Regions from separate parts of the Metaplanococcus flavidus genome, predicted to be linked through region 2. Evidence: riboswitches for the same ligand, from Rfam matches in the RefSeq annotation. Region 2 holds a riboswitch; each other region holds the start of a gene.
The links. Region 2 has a riboswitch for S-adenosylmethionine ahead of metK (methionine adenosyltransferase). Riboswitches for the same ligand answer to the same signal wherever they lie in the genome.
Positions count from the first base shown of each region.

Region 1: another riboswitch for S-adenosylmethionine. It lies ahead of ACFQ1X_RS02270 (5-methyltetrahydropteroyltriglutamate--homocysteine S-methyltransferase); the one in region 2 lies ahead of metK (methionine adenosyltransferase).
Region 3: another riboswitch for S-adenosylmethionine. It lies ahead of mtnK (S-methyl-5-thioribose kinase); the one in region 2 lies ahead of metK (methionine adenosyltransferase).
Region 4: another riboswitch for S-adenosylmethionine. It lies ahead of ACFQ1X_RS14375 (methionine ABC transporter ATP-binding protein); the one in region 2 lies ahead of metK (methionine adenosyltransferase).

Region 1 covers NZ_JBHTKI010000003.1:199,282-202,725, reverse strand. Annotated here, with positions in the region: gene ACFQ1X_RS02275 (AAA family ATPase) at 1-841, shown strand, start outside; SAM riboswitch class I at 1,072-1,177, shown strand; gene ACFQ1X_RS02270 (5-methyltetrahydropteroyltriglutamate--homocysteine S-methyltransferase) at 1,321-2,448, shown strand; gene ACFQ1X_RS02265 (hypothetical protein) at 2,356-2,772, opposite strand; gene ACFQ1X_RS02260 (DUF2294 domain-containing protein) at 3,104-3,444, shown strand, end outside.
Region 2 covers NZ_JBHTKI010000006.1:15,460-18,903, forward strand. Annotated here, with positions in the region: gene pckA (phosphoenolpyruvate carboxykinase (ATP)) at 4-1,593, opposite strand; SAM riboswitch class I at 1,829-1,942, shown strand; gene metK (methionine adenosyltransferase) at 2,145-3,341, shown strand; gene ACFQ1X_RS02730 (gamma carbonic anhydrase) at 3,387-3,444, opposite strand, start outside.
Region 3 covers NZ_JBHTKI010000012.1:101,311-104,754, reverse strand. Annotated here, with positions in the region: gene mtnW (2,3-diketo-5-methylthiopentyl-1-phosphate enolase) at 1-463, opposite strand, end outside; SAM riboswitch class I at 535-644, opposite strand; SAM riboswitch class I at 1,270-1,423, shown strand; gene mtnK (S-methyl-5-thioribose kinase) at 1,502-2,680, shown strand; gene mtnA (S-methyl-5-thioribose-1-phosphate isomerase) at 2,684-3,444, shown strand, end outside.
Region 4 covers NZ_JBHTKI010000022.1:180,393-183,836, reverse strand. Annotated here, with positions in the region: gene ACFQ1X_RS14380 (methionine ABC transporter permease) at 227-877, opposite strand; gene ACFQ1X_RS14375 (methionine ABC transporter ATP-binding protein) at 867-1,898, opposite strand; SAM riboswitch class I at 2,035-2,149, opposite strand; gene ACFQ1X_RS14370 (putative bifunctional diguanylate cyclase/phosphodiesterase) at 2,354-3,444, opposite strand, start outside.

The DNA.
Region 1 (3,444 bases), on a different contig from region 2:
GCATCTGTCATCTGATAAAATTATGCGTCATAACCGCCTGCCCGGCGAATCCCCCGATTATCGGCATACATTTGAAGAAATGTACCAGCAGACCGCCTTTAACTTGGAAAATGGAACCAATGTTATTTATGATGCAACAAATCTGGCCTCAAAGAGAAGAAAAAGCGTCTTGAACAGAATTGAAAAATTTCAGCCTGAAACGGAAGCAATCGTGTTTCTCACTCCCTATGATGTGCTGAAAAAGCGCAATAGCCGGCGGAGCGATGCTGACCGCGTTCCTGAACTTATTATTGAACGCTATATCCGTGCTTTCCAACTGCCACGGAAAGATGAAAAATTCGATAGTATCCGCTTTCTTTCTAAACCTCCACTTGCAGAAATAAACGCTGCAAAGCTCAAGGATAAGGCTTTGTCATATGAAGGATGTGAAACATTTTTTCAAAGCTTCGAAGAAACCAAATTTATGACAAAAACTGCAGAAATGCGTGCCTTACTGCACCAAAATTGGAAAATCATCGAAGAAATCAAAAAAGAAGTCCCTGACCCGGAGGAACTGGAGCTTCTTTCCTGGGCCATTTTACTGCATGACATAGGAAAAGCATATGTCAGGAAAAAGCTGCCCATCGAACTGGATAATTTCTATGGCTATGAACATGTCAGCGCCTATCTTGCTTATCCGGTGCTGTTATCACTCCAGTTCCCGATGCAATTTATCTATGACGTGTTATTGCTGATCGATGAATTCGAAATCGGCATGGAGTCCAAACGCGGAAAAGTGAAAAGGAGGATCGGTTTGGACAATTACGAGCGGCTGGAAAAACTGTGGGAAATAATCAATTGAATATATTTTTTTAGGCTTGAGCCATCATGGCAATGAATTATTATTTTCGTTTCCTCGACAGCGGTACAATTTTGGTTTATTTGGGCTAAACTTATCATCTTTATTTAAAGGCGGATTATTTCTATTAGCAGATACTCCCGCGTGAAGTTTTCACGTAATTTCTCCTTGCATTTATCTGAAAACTGTTTTATTGTTAACAACAACCAATAACAACTAACTTAATAATCTATTTCTTATCTAGAGAGACGGAGGGATTTGGCCCTGTGATGTCTCAGCAACCTGCCTGTGAAAGGCAAAGGTGCTACTTCCAATAGGCGCGAGCCTAGAAGATGAGAAGAACCTTTCCTTTTTGAGGGGCTTTCTTCTTTGTTGAAGAAAGCCTCTTTTCTATTGGAAAAGGAGCTCGGTTAAAGGGAGTCCAAGTCAAGAGCAAGCTGAATATCGCAAACCAGACTAAAAACAGAAAGCCGGAATTTCACATGACAAACCCAATTTCAGAAACTGCAAAAACAACGGTACAAGCACCTTTCAAAGCAGATCATGTCGGCAGCTTGCTGCGTCCCGAAAGCATCCACCAGGCACGAAAAGACTCCAAAGAAGGCACCGTCACTGCAGAACAATTACGCGAAATCGAAACGACGGAAATTAAACGAATCGTCGACAAGCAAATCGAAGTCGGCCTGAAAGCTGTAACAGATGGTGAATTCCGCCGCACATTCTGGCACACCGATTTTATGGCGCACATCAACGGCTTTGAAGGATACACGCCGGAACATGGCTATAAATTTAAAAATGTCGAGACGGAAGCTTACGACGTCCGCAACATCGGCAAAATTTCATTCAATGAAAATCATCCCTTCGTCCAGGATTTTATTGAATTCAAGGAAATTGTCGGCGGCCGCGCCATTCCAAAGCTGACAATCCCGAGCCCGAACCAGTTTTTCAATCAGGGGATCCGTAACGAAAGCATCTATCCTGATCTGGAAGAATATGCGAAAGATGTCATCCAGGCTTATCGCGATGCCTTCCAAACTTTCTATGATGCAGGCGTCCGCTATCTGCAAATTGATGACGTCTATATCGCCGGCCTCTCAGCACCGGGCATTCCGTTCAACGACGGCAAATATAACCGCGATTACCTGATCGATCTGGCGTTGCGCGTCACAAATGGCGTACTGGAAGGCAAACCGGAAGATCTTGCAGTGACAACTCACCTCTGTCGCGGCAATTACCAGTCCGACTGGGCATTCGAAGGCAGCTACGCGCTGATTGCGCCGACGCTGTTCGCCAAAGAAAAAGTCGATGGCTTCTTCCTCGAATACGACGACGAACGCTCCGGCAGCTTCCAGCCACTCGAGCACATTCCGGCTGGCGGTCCTCGAGTTGTGTTGGGCCTCTTCACTTCGAAGAACGGTGAGCTCGAAGATAAAGACTCCATTAAAGCCCGTGTCGCGGAAGCCGCTCAATACGTGCCTTTAGAGCAGCTCTGCATCAGCCCGCAATGCGGTTTCGCATCAACCCATCACGGCAATAAACTCACCGAGCAGCAGCAATGGGATAAATTGAGATATATTGTAGAGGTTTCTGAAGAGATTTTTGGTGAGTGAAATTAATGAGGAAGGCAAGCGCTGAGATGTGCTTGCCTTCCTTTTTGTGTCTGGAGTTTTATCGTCGATTTTTTGAAGTTTATCGTCGATTTTTTTGGGTTTATCGTCGATTTTTGAAGGTTTATCGTCGATTTTATTCCTTTTATCATCGATTCTCATTTTATCAGCGATTTTCATGAGTTTATCAGCGATTTTTAAAGGTTTATCAGCGATTTTCTTAGCTTTATCAGCGATTCCCCAATTTGCCAAAAGACGACGATCCACATTCCATATAGTGAGAAGACAACAGCTACTCAACTGGATTTTATTTCCAGCAATATTCATAGCTGTCTACGCCTTGCAGTCAAACAGCAGTTCCACCGAAGCACATAACCGCCAAAACAGTCTTTGCAGTATGTCCGCCACCATAAAAAGTACGCTGTTGACAAAATAAAACAGAATAGATATGATTACTTCAACAGAATAGCCGTAAAATTTAAACTGGTAACCAGATGCTGTTTCAGGCTTGAGCAGGCAGTTAATAAGTCACTTATTGATTGGATGAAAAAGTTTGGGGAATCATTGGTTAAGAGTGGGATAAGACGGTATATTTTTATCTCTGCATTTATTGCAGGAATAGAAATATGCCGTTTTTCTATATAAGGGGAGACAGTTGATGGAGCATACCAAATGGACAAAAGGATCTTTGGAAGCGGAGATCAGCAAGACATTGACACAATGGGAAAAAGATTTTTTAGGCAGAGGCTCTGTTTCTGTAAAAACAGACATCCTTCGGGATATGCTGGTTGTTTCGTTAAGCGGTGTTTTGACGCCTGCAGAATATAAATTATGTGATGCAAAAGAAGGTTTGTTGGCCGTTAAAAGAATGCGTTCTGATTTAGTTGAATCCGGCCGTGAATATTTAGGAAATGTCATACGGGAGTTGACGGGAGAAGAAGTGAAAAGCTTTCATACCGACATCAGCACCCATACCGGAGAGCGCATCATGGTATTCAG
Region 2 (3,444 bases):
TCATTATTTTGTTAACGGGCCGCCCTGAGCGCTGATGTCAGCTGAAACGGAGCCGAATTTCTTGAAATTATCCTGGAATTTTTTAGCCAGCTCATTTGCTTTTGTATCGTAAGCTTCTTTATCGGCCCAGGCATCACGAGGATTTAGAACTTCCGTCGGCACTCCTTGAATTTCCTGTGGAATGCTGAGGCCGAATACGGCTTCCTGTTCTGTCTTGACGTTTTGCAACTCGCCTTTGATCGCTGCGCGAACCATTGTGCGGGTGTAAGATAGTTTCATGCGGCTTCCTGTTCCATACACTCCGCCGGTCCAACCTGTGTTGACAAGGAAGACTTCGACTTCGTGCTCGTCGATTTTATTGCCGAGCATTTCAGCATAGACCGTTGCATGCAGCGGCAGGAAAGGTGAGCCGAAGCAAGTCGAGAAAGTTGCTTCCGGAGAGGTGATGCCGCGTTCCGTGCCGGCTAATTTTGAAGTATAGCCGCTAAGGAAGTGGTACATTGCCTGCTCTTTTGTCAGTTTGCTGATTGGCGGCAATACGCCGAATGCATCAGCAGTCAGGAAGACGATCGTTTTTGGATGTCCAGCCATTGATGGATGGATGCTGTTGTCGATCGCATCAATCGGGTAAGCTGCGCGTGTATTTTCCGTCAGAGACCCATCATCGTAATCCGGAATGCGTGTTTCCGGATCTACGACAACATTTTCAAGAACCGAACCGAAACGGATTGCATCAAAAATCTGCGGTTCGTTTTCACGGGAAAGGTTGATCGTTTTTGCATAGCAGCCGCCTTCGATATTGAAAACACCGTTATCAGACCAGCCATGCTCGTCATCACCGATCAATTTACGGTCCTGGTCAGCAGACAATGTTGTTTTGCCTGTTCCCGACAGACCGAAGAACAATGCGACGTCTCCGTCCTGGCCAACGTTTGCCGAGCAGTGCATCGGGAGGATGCCTTTTTCAGGCAGGATATAGTTCATGATCGAGAAGATTGATTTTTTCATTTCGCCTGCGTATTCAGTGCCGCCGATCAAAATTACTTTCTTTTCCATGGAAACGATGATGAAAGTTTCGGAATCTGTGCCGTCAATAACTGGATTTGCCTGGAAAGTAGGAGCATAGACCACTGTGAATTCAGCATCATGGATTTTCAGTTCTTCAGCAGACGGACGGATGAATAATTGATGGGCAAACAGATTGTGCCACGCGTATTCATTGATCGTCTGGATGTGCAGACGCGACTCCGGGTCTGCACCGGCGAAGCCTTTGAAAACGAAAAGTTCATCTTTTTGCTTGAGGTGCGCAAGGACTTTAGCATACAGGTTCTCGAAAACTTCAGAAGAAATCGGACGATTTACAGTACCCCAGTCAATTTTGTCTTTCGAAATATCTTCTACTACCATATACTTGTCTTTAGGTGAACGACCCGTGTATTTTCCAGTTTCGGCTTTTACTGCACCTTCGCGGGTCAAAACTGCCTCGCCGCGTGAAGTTGCCGCCTCTACTAATTGTGGGACCGACCATTGTGTATTGACATTAGGGCCATTTAATAGGTCTTTTAAATCGCTGACGAAGTTAACTGAGTTCATATATGTACCTTCCTTTTCGGTTATTCCCAAGGCATTGGGGAAGAGTTATATTCGAACATTAGTATAACACATTAACCCGATTAGTCTATACTAATAAGCGGGTTGAATTGAAAATTCGTCGTTTGTGCATATTTAATACCCTTAATGTAATGATTTCATGCATTTATTGAGAATAAATATTAAAAACCGTTGACATCATATAATGGTTTCCGTATGATGAAAAATTGAACGGATACTCTTATTCCGAGCTGGTGGAGGGGGCAGGCCCTATGAAACCCGGCAACCTGCTGCATCGTGCAGCGCTGGTGCCAAACCTGAAGCAAGGCTCTTAGGCCTTGGACGATAAGAGTGAAAGGTGCTTATGATGATTTCTCCTTTCCTCATTTATATATGAGTGAGGGATTTTTTTATGCCATGCCCTTAATCCTCGTGTACAAAGGCCACAACGGCTTGAAGTTCAATCCAACTTGTTTGGAACGGGCTTGACATGGGAAAACGAGTACCGTATCAATTTCGAGAGCAATCTCGCAGGATATAAGGAGGAACATTTTTTGACAAACCGTCGATTATTCACATCAGAATCAGTAACAGAAGGACATCCGGATAAAATCTGTGATCAAATCTCAGATGCAATCCTGGACGCGATCCTCGCAGAAGACCCGAACGCACGGGTAGCGTGCGAAACAACCGTGACCACAGGCCTTGTTCTCGTGGCGGGCGAAATTACAACATCAACTTATGTAGACATACCGAAAGTCGTGCGCCAGACCGTTAAGGAAATTGGTTATACCCGCGCGAAATATGGCTTTGACTCTGAAACGAGTGCTGTCCTGACGGCGATCGATGAGCAATCACCGGATATTGCCGCCGGAGTGAACGTTGCTCTTGAGTCGCGTGAAGGCCAGATGACAGATAAAGAATTGGATGATATCGGAGCAGGAGACCAGGGTCTGATGTTCGGATACGCAACCAATGAAACAGAAGAATTGATGCCGTTGCCGATCAGCCTTGCCCATAAATTGGCAAGACGCCTTGCGGAAGTGAGAAAAGAGGAAATTCTTCCATATCTGCGTCCGGATGGCAAAACCCAGGTAACAGTTGAATACGATGAAAATGAAAAACCGGTTCGTGTGGATACAATTGTTATTTCCACTCAGCATCACCCGGAAGTAACACTTGAGCAAATCCAGCGCAATATTAAGGAATATGTAATCGATGAAGTTGTTCCTGCAAATTTGCTGGATGATGAAACAAAATACTTCATCAACCCGACCGGCCGCTTCGTAATTGGCGGACCTCAGGGAGATGCCGGTTTGACTGGCCGCAAAATCATCGTAGATACTTACGGTGGCTATGCACGTCATGGCGGCGGCGCATTCTCCGGTAAAGACGCGACGAAAGTTGACCGTTCCGGTGCTTATGCAGCCCGTTATGTAGCGAAGAACATTGTCGCTTCCGGCCTGGCGGAAAAATGTGAAGTGCAATTGGCTTATGCCATCGGTGTTGCACATCCGGTATCCATTTCAATCGATACGTTCGGAACAGGCAAAATCAGTGAATATCAATTCATCGATCTTGTCCGCGGCAATTTTGACCTGCGTCCGGCAGGCATCATCAAAATGCTTGACCTTCGCCGCCCGATTTACAAGCAAACGGCAGCTTATGGCCATTTCGGCCGTACAGATGTGGATCTGCCTTGGGAACGCACAGAAAAAGCAGATGCGTTGAAAGAACAATCCGGAATTTAATCGAAACAAAAAGCGCACGAGCCCTTAGGCTTGTGCGCTTTGTTATTATTGCAACGATTTATAATAAGCGGCTTTTTCTGCGTATTCACGGACGATGCGCTCC
Region 3 (3,444 bases), on a different contig from region 2:
AATAATCAAGGTCCCGGCCAATCACACCTTTGAAGATGCTCATGACGAGCGGGCGGCCATGGACGTCGAGCAATCCACGGATGCCGTCGATGCCGAAGCGTGGTCCCGGGAATTTTTTGAGCAAACCTTCTTCAAAATCGAGATCCAGTAATTTCACTTCGCCGTCGAGTGACAGTTTGCCGAAAACGGTGGTCAGGATGGCCGGCAAATCCGCCGAGAAGTTTGCGCTTGGATAAGAGATTTTGATATGTGCTTTGATTGCATCCGGCTTCAGTGGATGAGGACTTTGTGGAAATTCCTCCACCGATACCACTTCGCCTTTATGCTGCTTCAATTGTTCCTGCTCGAGTAGCGGCAAGTCGGTCCAGGATCCGATCGTCAGTCCGAGGGCGATGCCTTCCGCTTTCTTTTCAAATGACCCCGCTTTGCCGTATACCTGGTAGCTTGCTGACAGTCTGCTCATATATTTGCACTCCTTTATATAAAAAATAAAAAAACCTCTTCAAATAAGAAGAGGTTAAGGGCGTTAACGACTTCTTATTTCTCAGCCATAGCTTCTGGCTGCAAGAATTAGCACCGTGTCCATCGCTGGACCGGTTGCCGGGCTTCGTAGGGCTTGTCCCTCCACCTGCTCTAAATAAGAATTGGATATTCGGTTGGGTTTGTTGCAATAAAGTAATTCTGATTATTCCATGTGTGAAGAATTCTGTCAACAAGGAATTGTGAGAAACTTCTTAAGGAGAGATGGCGATGGGGAAATTGCAAAGTTGGAAGTGAGTGGGTGCCGCTCATGATCCGGCAGTTGGTGCAGCAAACCCATTCGAAATCACTGAATTCCCTAGAATCGGCCGGCAGTAAACGCCATTATTCCTCAAACGTCGAACATTTTTAGAGAAAAGCAGATGAAACCTCGACCGAAACCAGACTCCCTTTAACAAGCCCGACGAAACTGCTCCATAACCATAAAACAAGAAATGAAAAGCCTTCGCCTCCAGCGAAGGCTCCCTTCAGACACTGGAGTTTTTCGCACAGCGAAAAACATCCGCTTAAAGGGCTTTGATTTTTATAGGAGTGAGTGGGCAAGTGCAGATCACTAATCAACATAAATTCTTCAAAAAAATTTCCGTACAAATTTATCCGTATTTCTTCTATAAAAGTCTCTAAATTGGGATGTTAAGGGTCTTCACAATTTCAAAAAATCTTGTTGACAGTCAATTCTGACTCGTGATAGGATTCAACTCATAACAAAACTTCATACAAATTTTAGTACTCTTATCAAGAGCAGGCAGAGGGAAATTGGCCCTATGACGCCCAGCAACCGACCGTAATACCTTCGTGAGAAGGGGCGCTTTAGCGCCGGGATGAACATCCCGCAAGGCACGGTGCTAATTCCATCAGAAATTTTATTTCTGAAAGATAAGAGGCATGGAACCTCTTTATTCTGCGCCTCTTTCTTTCGGGAAAGAGGCGTTTTTATATTGAATTTGAGAGGAAGATGACCATGACAACTACAGCAATTTCCACATATGAGCCTTTGACGGAAGCGGCAGCCATCGAATTGGCGGCAGGGCTTTTGACGGAAGGCGCAAATCTTGAATGCCGGGAAATCGGTGATGGCAATTTGAATTATGTCTTCCGCGTGAGCGACCGGGAAAGCGGCAGAGGCATCATCATCAAGCAGGCGCTGCCTTATGCCAAAGTGGTGGGCGAAAGCTGGCCGCTGACACTGAAGCGTGCCGCGATCGAAGCGGCGGCACTCCGGAAGCACGGCGAGTTTGCAGCCGGCCTGGTGCCGGCAGTGTACGGCACGGATGACAAATTGGCCTACACAGTGATGGAGGACCTTTCACATCTGACAATTGCCCGCGAAGGCCTGATTCAAGGGAAGAGCTATCCGAAACTTTCCGCTCATATCGGTGAATACCTGGCGCAGACTTTATTCCATACATCCGATTTCGCTTTACATCCATTTGAAAAGAAACGACTGGCGGCGGAATTTTCCAATCCGGAACTGTGCAAGATAACGGAAGACCTGGTGTTCACCGATCCATTTTTCGACTACGAGACGAACGATTTCGAACCGGAGCTTCGGCAGTCGGTTGAGGCGATCTGGAACAATGACAGCTTGAAGCTCGAAGCGGCGAAGTTGAAACGCAGCTTCTTGACGGAAGCGGAGGCATTGCTTCACGGCGATCTTCATACCGGCAGCATTTTTGCTGATGACAATGAAACCAAAGTCATCGATCCGGAATTCGCGTTTTACGGACCGATCGGCTTTGATGTCGGCTTATTCCTTGCGAACTTAATTGTGCAAGGCATTACGCGGAACAGAGAAGGACGGGAGACAATCGTGCGGCATATTGAAAATACCTGGGACGTGTTCGAAACGCGCTTCACTGAACTGTGGGAAAGCAAAGGCATTGAAGACTTTAGGGATGTTCCGGGTTACCGGCAATCGGTGCTCCAAAAAATCTTCCGGGATGCGCTTGGCTTTGCCGGCTGTGAGTTGATCCGTCGCACGATCGGCCTGGCTCATGTCAAAGATCTCGACGGCATCGAAGACGCTGGACAGCGCATCCAATTCAAAAAACAGGCTCTCCGACTCGGGGAGACATTAATCATAAAACGCAGCGAACTGACTTCCATTCAGGATGTGACGGCGCTGGTAGAGGAGCTGTAGCAAATGGCGATTCCCTTATCAATTCAATGGATCAACGGCCAGTTGATCATTCTGGATCAGCAGAAACTTCCGCACGAAACGGAATATATTGCACTCAATACGATTGAAGATGTATATGACGCCATTGTTACCTTGAAAGTCCGCGGCGCACCGGCCATCGGCATCACGGCGGCATACGGATTGGCGCTTGCCGTGCAGCGGCATGACACAGAAACATTGGAAGTTTTCCATCATTACGTCAAAAAGGATGCGGTTTATCTTGGTTCATCGCGTCCGACGGCAGTCAATCTGGTGTGGGCACTTGGCAGGCTGCAGCAATCGATTGGATCGGCGCAAACAGTGGCAGCGGCAAAAGCGCAAATTCTGGCGGAAGCAAAACGCATCCATGAGGAAGATGAAAAAGCATGCCGCACCATCGGCGGCCATGCACTGGATTTATTGGAAGGCCGCTCGAGAGTCATGACGATCTGCAACGCCGGTTCGATTGCAACGGCGAAATACGGCACAGCACTGGCGCCATTCCATCTTGGCAAGGAACTGGGGCGTGAGTTTGAAGTTTATGCCTGTGAAACGCGTCCGGTGTTTCAAGGGGCGCGGCTGACGGTGTGGGAGCTGCAGCAGGCAGGCGTTGATGTGACGCTTATCACAGACAGCATGGCCGCCCACACGATTGGTGCGAAAGGCATCGAAGCAATTATCGTCGGCGCTGACCGCATCGCGGCAAACGGTGATACAGCCAATAAAATCGGAACTCTCAATCTGGC
Region 4 (3,444 bases), on a different contig from region 2:
CCTGCATCGCTGCGCTGCTTCGTCGCAAAGAGCCGGCCTTGCAAGCTACGGCCAACTCTTGGCTCGCGCTGAGCTAACTCGGTGCTACGCCCGAGTGGATCTCAGCACTTCGCTTGGCCCCTGGGAGTCTTCGCTGTTTTGCTCCATATCTTTAGAGATTTCTCTCAACGCCGATTTGGTATATAAATACTGCTTTTTTAGTTCAACTAATAAGGATAGATTGGTGTTAACGTCGACGCACTTGCCTTGATAAGAGATTGCCGCCGGACTGGACGCCTTGTACTAGGACGACCAAAATTGCTACGGTAATAAACATGACGAGTGTGTCGAAGCGTTGATAGCCATACGTGATGGCGAGATCTCCGAGGCCTCCGCCTCCGATTGCTCCTGCCATGGCGGATGCGCCGATCAGGCCGACAATCGCAATCGTCAAAGCGAGAACGAGTGAGCTTAATGCTTCCGGTATCAGGAACCGGAAAATAATCTGTAATGGCGATGCACCCATTGCCTTTGCTGCTTCAATGACACCCTCATCAACTTCAAGCAGGGAGTTTTCAATCAGGCGGGCGATATAGGGTCCGGCGTAAAATACGAGTGGAACAATAGCCGCTGATGTGCCGATGGATGTTCCAACGATTAATCGGGTGACCGGGATGATGGCAACCATCAGGATGATAAATGGCACGGACCGGAAAATATTGATGAAGGCGTTCAGCACTTTCGATACCGGTTCGTTTTCCAGCAGATGGCCTTTCCGTGTAACTACCAATAAGAGTCCCAGTACAGAACCGACGAGTAAAGAGAAAAGAAAGGATACGCCCGTCATATAAAGTGTTTCCCAAAGAGCTTCCAGGATCTGTTCGTTACTAACTAGCATAATTCCGCACCTCCTCGGCTTGAACTTCGTTTAAGCGAATGTCCGCCAACGCTTTTTGGATTTCCCTGGCAGGTCCGTTGAATTCCACAATCAGATTGCCATAGGGTTCCCCTTGAAGTTCTGTAATATTGCCGAATAATACGTTCAGGTCCAAATTGTATTCCCGGGAAATTCTGGACATAAGGGGCTGGCCGACAGAAGCGCCGATAAATTGAATCCGGTAGATGGTATGGTTCTGATTCGGATCCCGGATTTTCTTCAACAGCGATTCCGGCAGTTCATCGTTCATGACCGAGCGGACGAACCGTTGCGTGGTCGGCTGCTGCGGGTTCGTAAATATGTCGAACACCGTTCCCTGTTCAATTACTTTTCCGGCTTCCAGCACGGCCACTTTGTCACAGATTTCCCGGATGACACCCATCTCATGGGTAATCAGCAGGATCGTGATGTTGTATTCGCGGTTGACTCGGCGCAGCAATTCGAGAATCGATTGCGTGGTCTGCGGATCAAGTGCGGATGTCGCTTCGTCGCACAGCAGGACGGAGGGGTTGGTGGCCAAAGCACGTGCAATGCCGATCCGTTGTTTCTGTCCACCTGACAGCTGATCCGGATACTTCTCTGCCTGATCGGCAAGACCGACGAAATCGAGCAGCTCCTTTACTTGTTCCTTTATTTGTCTTTTCGGTGTATTTGCCAGAATCAGCGGCATCGCGATATTATGGAAAACCGTTTTGGAGTTCAGCAAATTAAAATGCTGGAAAATCATGCCGATGTCTTTCCTTGTTTTCCGGATCTCGCTGGCCGATAGCTTCGAAATGTCCTTGCCATTTATCAGCACATGCCCGCTGCTTGGGCGCTCCAGAAGATTCACGGTGCGTATCAGCGAGCTTTTACCGGCTCCGCTGAAGCCAATCACTCCGTAAATCTCTCCGGTTTCGACAGTCAGGTCAATGCCGTTCAATGCGTGAACGTCCTCCTTGCCCGACTGATAAGTTTTGGTAACCTTCTTGAATTCAATCATTTGTACGCCTCCTCTAGCTGTAATACCTATACAAATCTATTGCGTACAGATCTAACTTTCCAAAAATGAACGAAAAAAGCCCTCTTTTTTTCTTGTCCAACAGAAAAAAAGAGGGCTTCGGAATGAAACCATCTCGTTCTCATCTTCCAAATGCAAAACTCGCATTTGCAGGAATTAGCACAGTTTTCGCATAAAGCGAATCCGCTGCCGAAACGTCAAAGGGCCTGTCCCTCGGTTTCTCTGGATAAGAAAGTGATGTACGTATTTAATTTGTAATGATTACTTTATTGCTGTTTGAGATAGAAGTCAATCATTTTCTTTTTATTTTTTTCAGATATATAGTTGCAGGCCTTGAAAGAGTATCGGGAAGTTTATTTTCAATTATTTTTTGAAAATTAAGTAAATTAATGGTAGATATGTGGTTTCCGGTCATTTTAAAAAAGTAAAAGGGTGTATCAGCCGGACTTTGAATTCTCATATTCATCGCCGGATAAATAGTATTTGACGAATGTCTCAGGAAGTAAAGGACGATCATATAGATATCCCTGATGGATCAGGCAGCCATTCATTTCGAGAAACGCAGCCTCAGCTTGCGATTCCACTCCTTCTGCCACCAGCTTGCAGCCGATATTTTTAACAAATTGGATGAGAGATTTAACAACAGCCTCCGATTTAAGGTTGAATCCAATTTTGGAAATAAAAGATTTATCCAATTTGATCTTATCAATCGGAAAATCCATTAAATAGGCCAGCATTGAAAATCCGGTTCCAAAATCGTCGAGTGCAATGGAAATTCCTCTTGCCCTGCAGGCAAGCAAGTTTTCCAGTGTGACTTCTGAAACAGTAAGTTCTTCACTTTCGGTAATCTCAATTTCAATCCAATCAGATGAGATCTGATATTTGTCCATAAGTCTGAATAAATCTTCAAAGAACAGTCTGCTTGTGAGCAGTGACGGGGTTATATTGATGGCCGTCCTGGGCACGCCGTGATATAACTTGTGATTGTATTTTAAAAATGAAAATACCTCGTTCAGAAGATGTTTCGTTAAATGGGATATTGTTCCAGTCTCTTCGGCAATGCCGATGAATTCTAAGGGCGAAAGTGGACCCAGTTTGGGATGATGCCATCTGGCAAGCACCTCAACACCATCCGTTTCACCGGTTGAGCAATTGATTTGAGGTTGAAGTACAAAATGGAAACCTTTTGCTTTGAGATTTCCTGACAGGTCCCTTTCAATCAATAGCCGACGTGCCAAATCAGTTCCCATGTCAGAATGGAAAAACGAATTGGAAGTTCCTTTTTGTATTTTGGCATTTCGCATTGCGGTCTCCGCAAATGTAATCAGTTCATTGGCGTTGGATGAATCCTGCGGATAAAGCGAAACTCCTATACTGGCATTTACAGTAATAACCTGAGAATTTTCCAAAATGATGGCTTGGGCAAAAACTTCCTTCACTTTTTGGGGGAAATCGTCAAGTTCTTCCCCATCCTTGCGCAAGTGAAGGAGCACAAGTTCATCTCCGTCAAGACGGCCGGCCAGTTCAT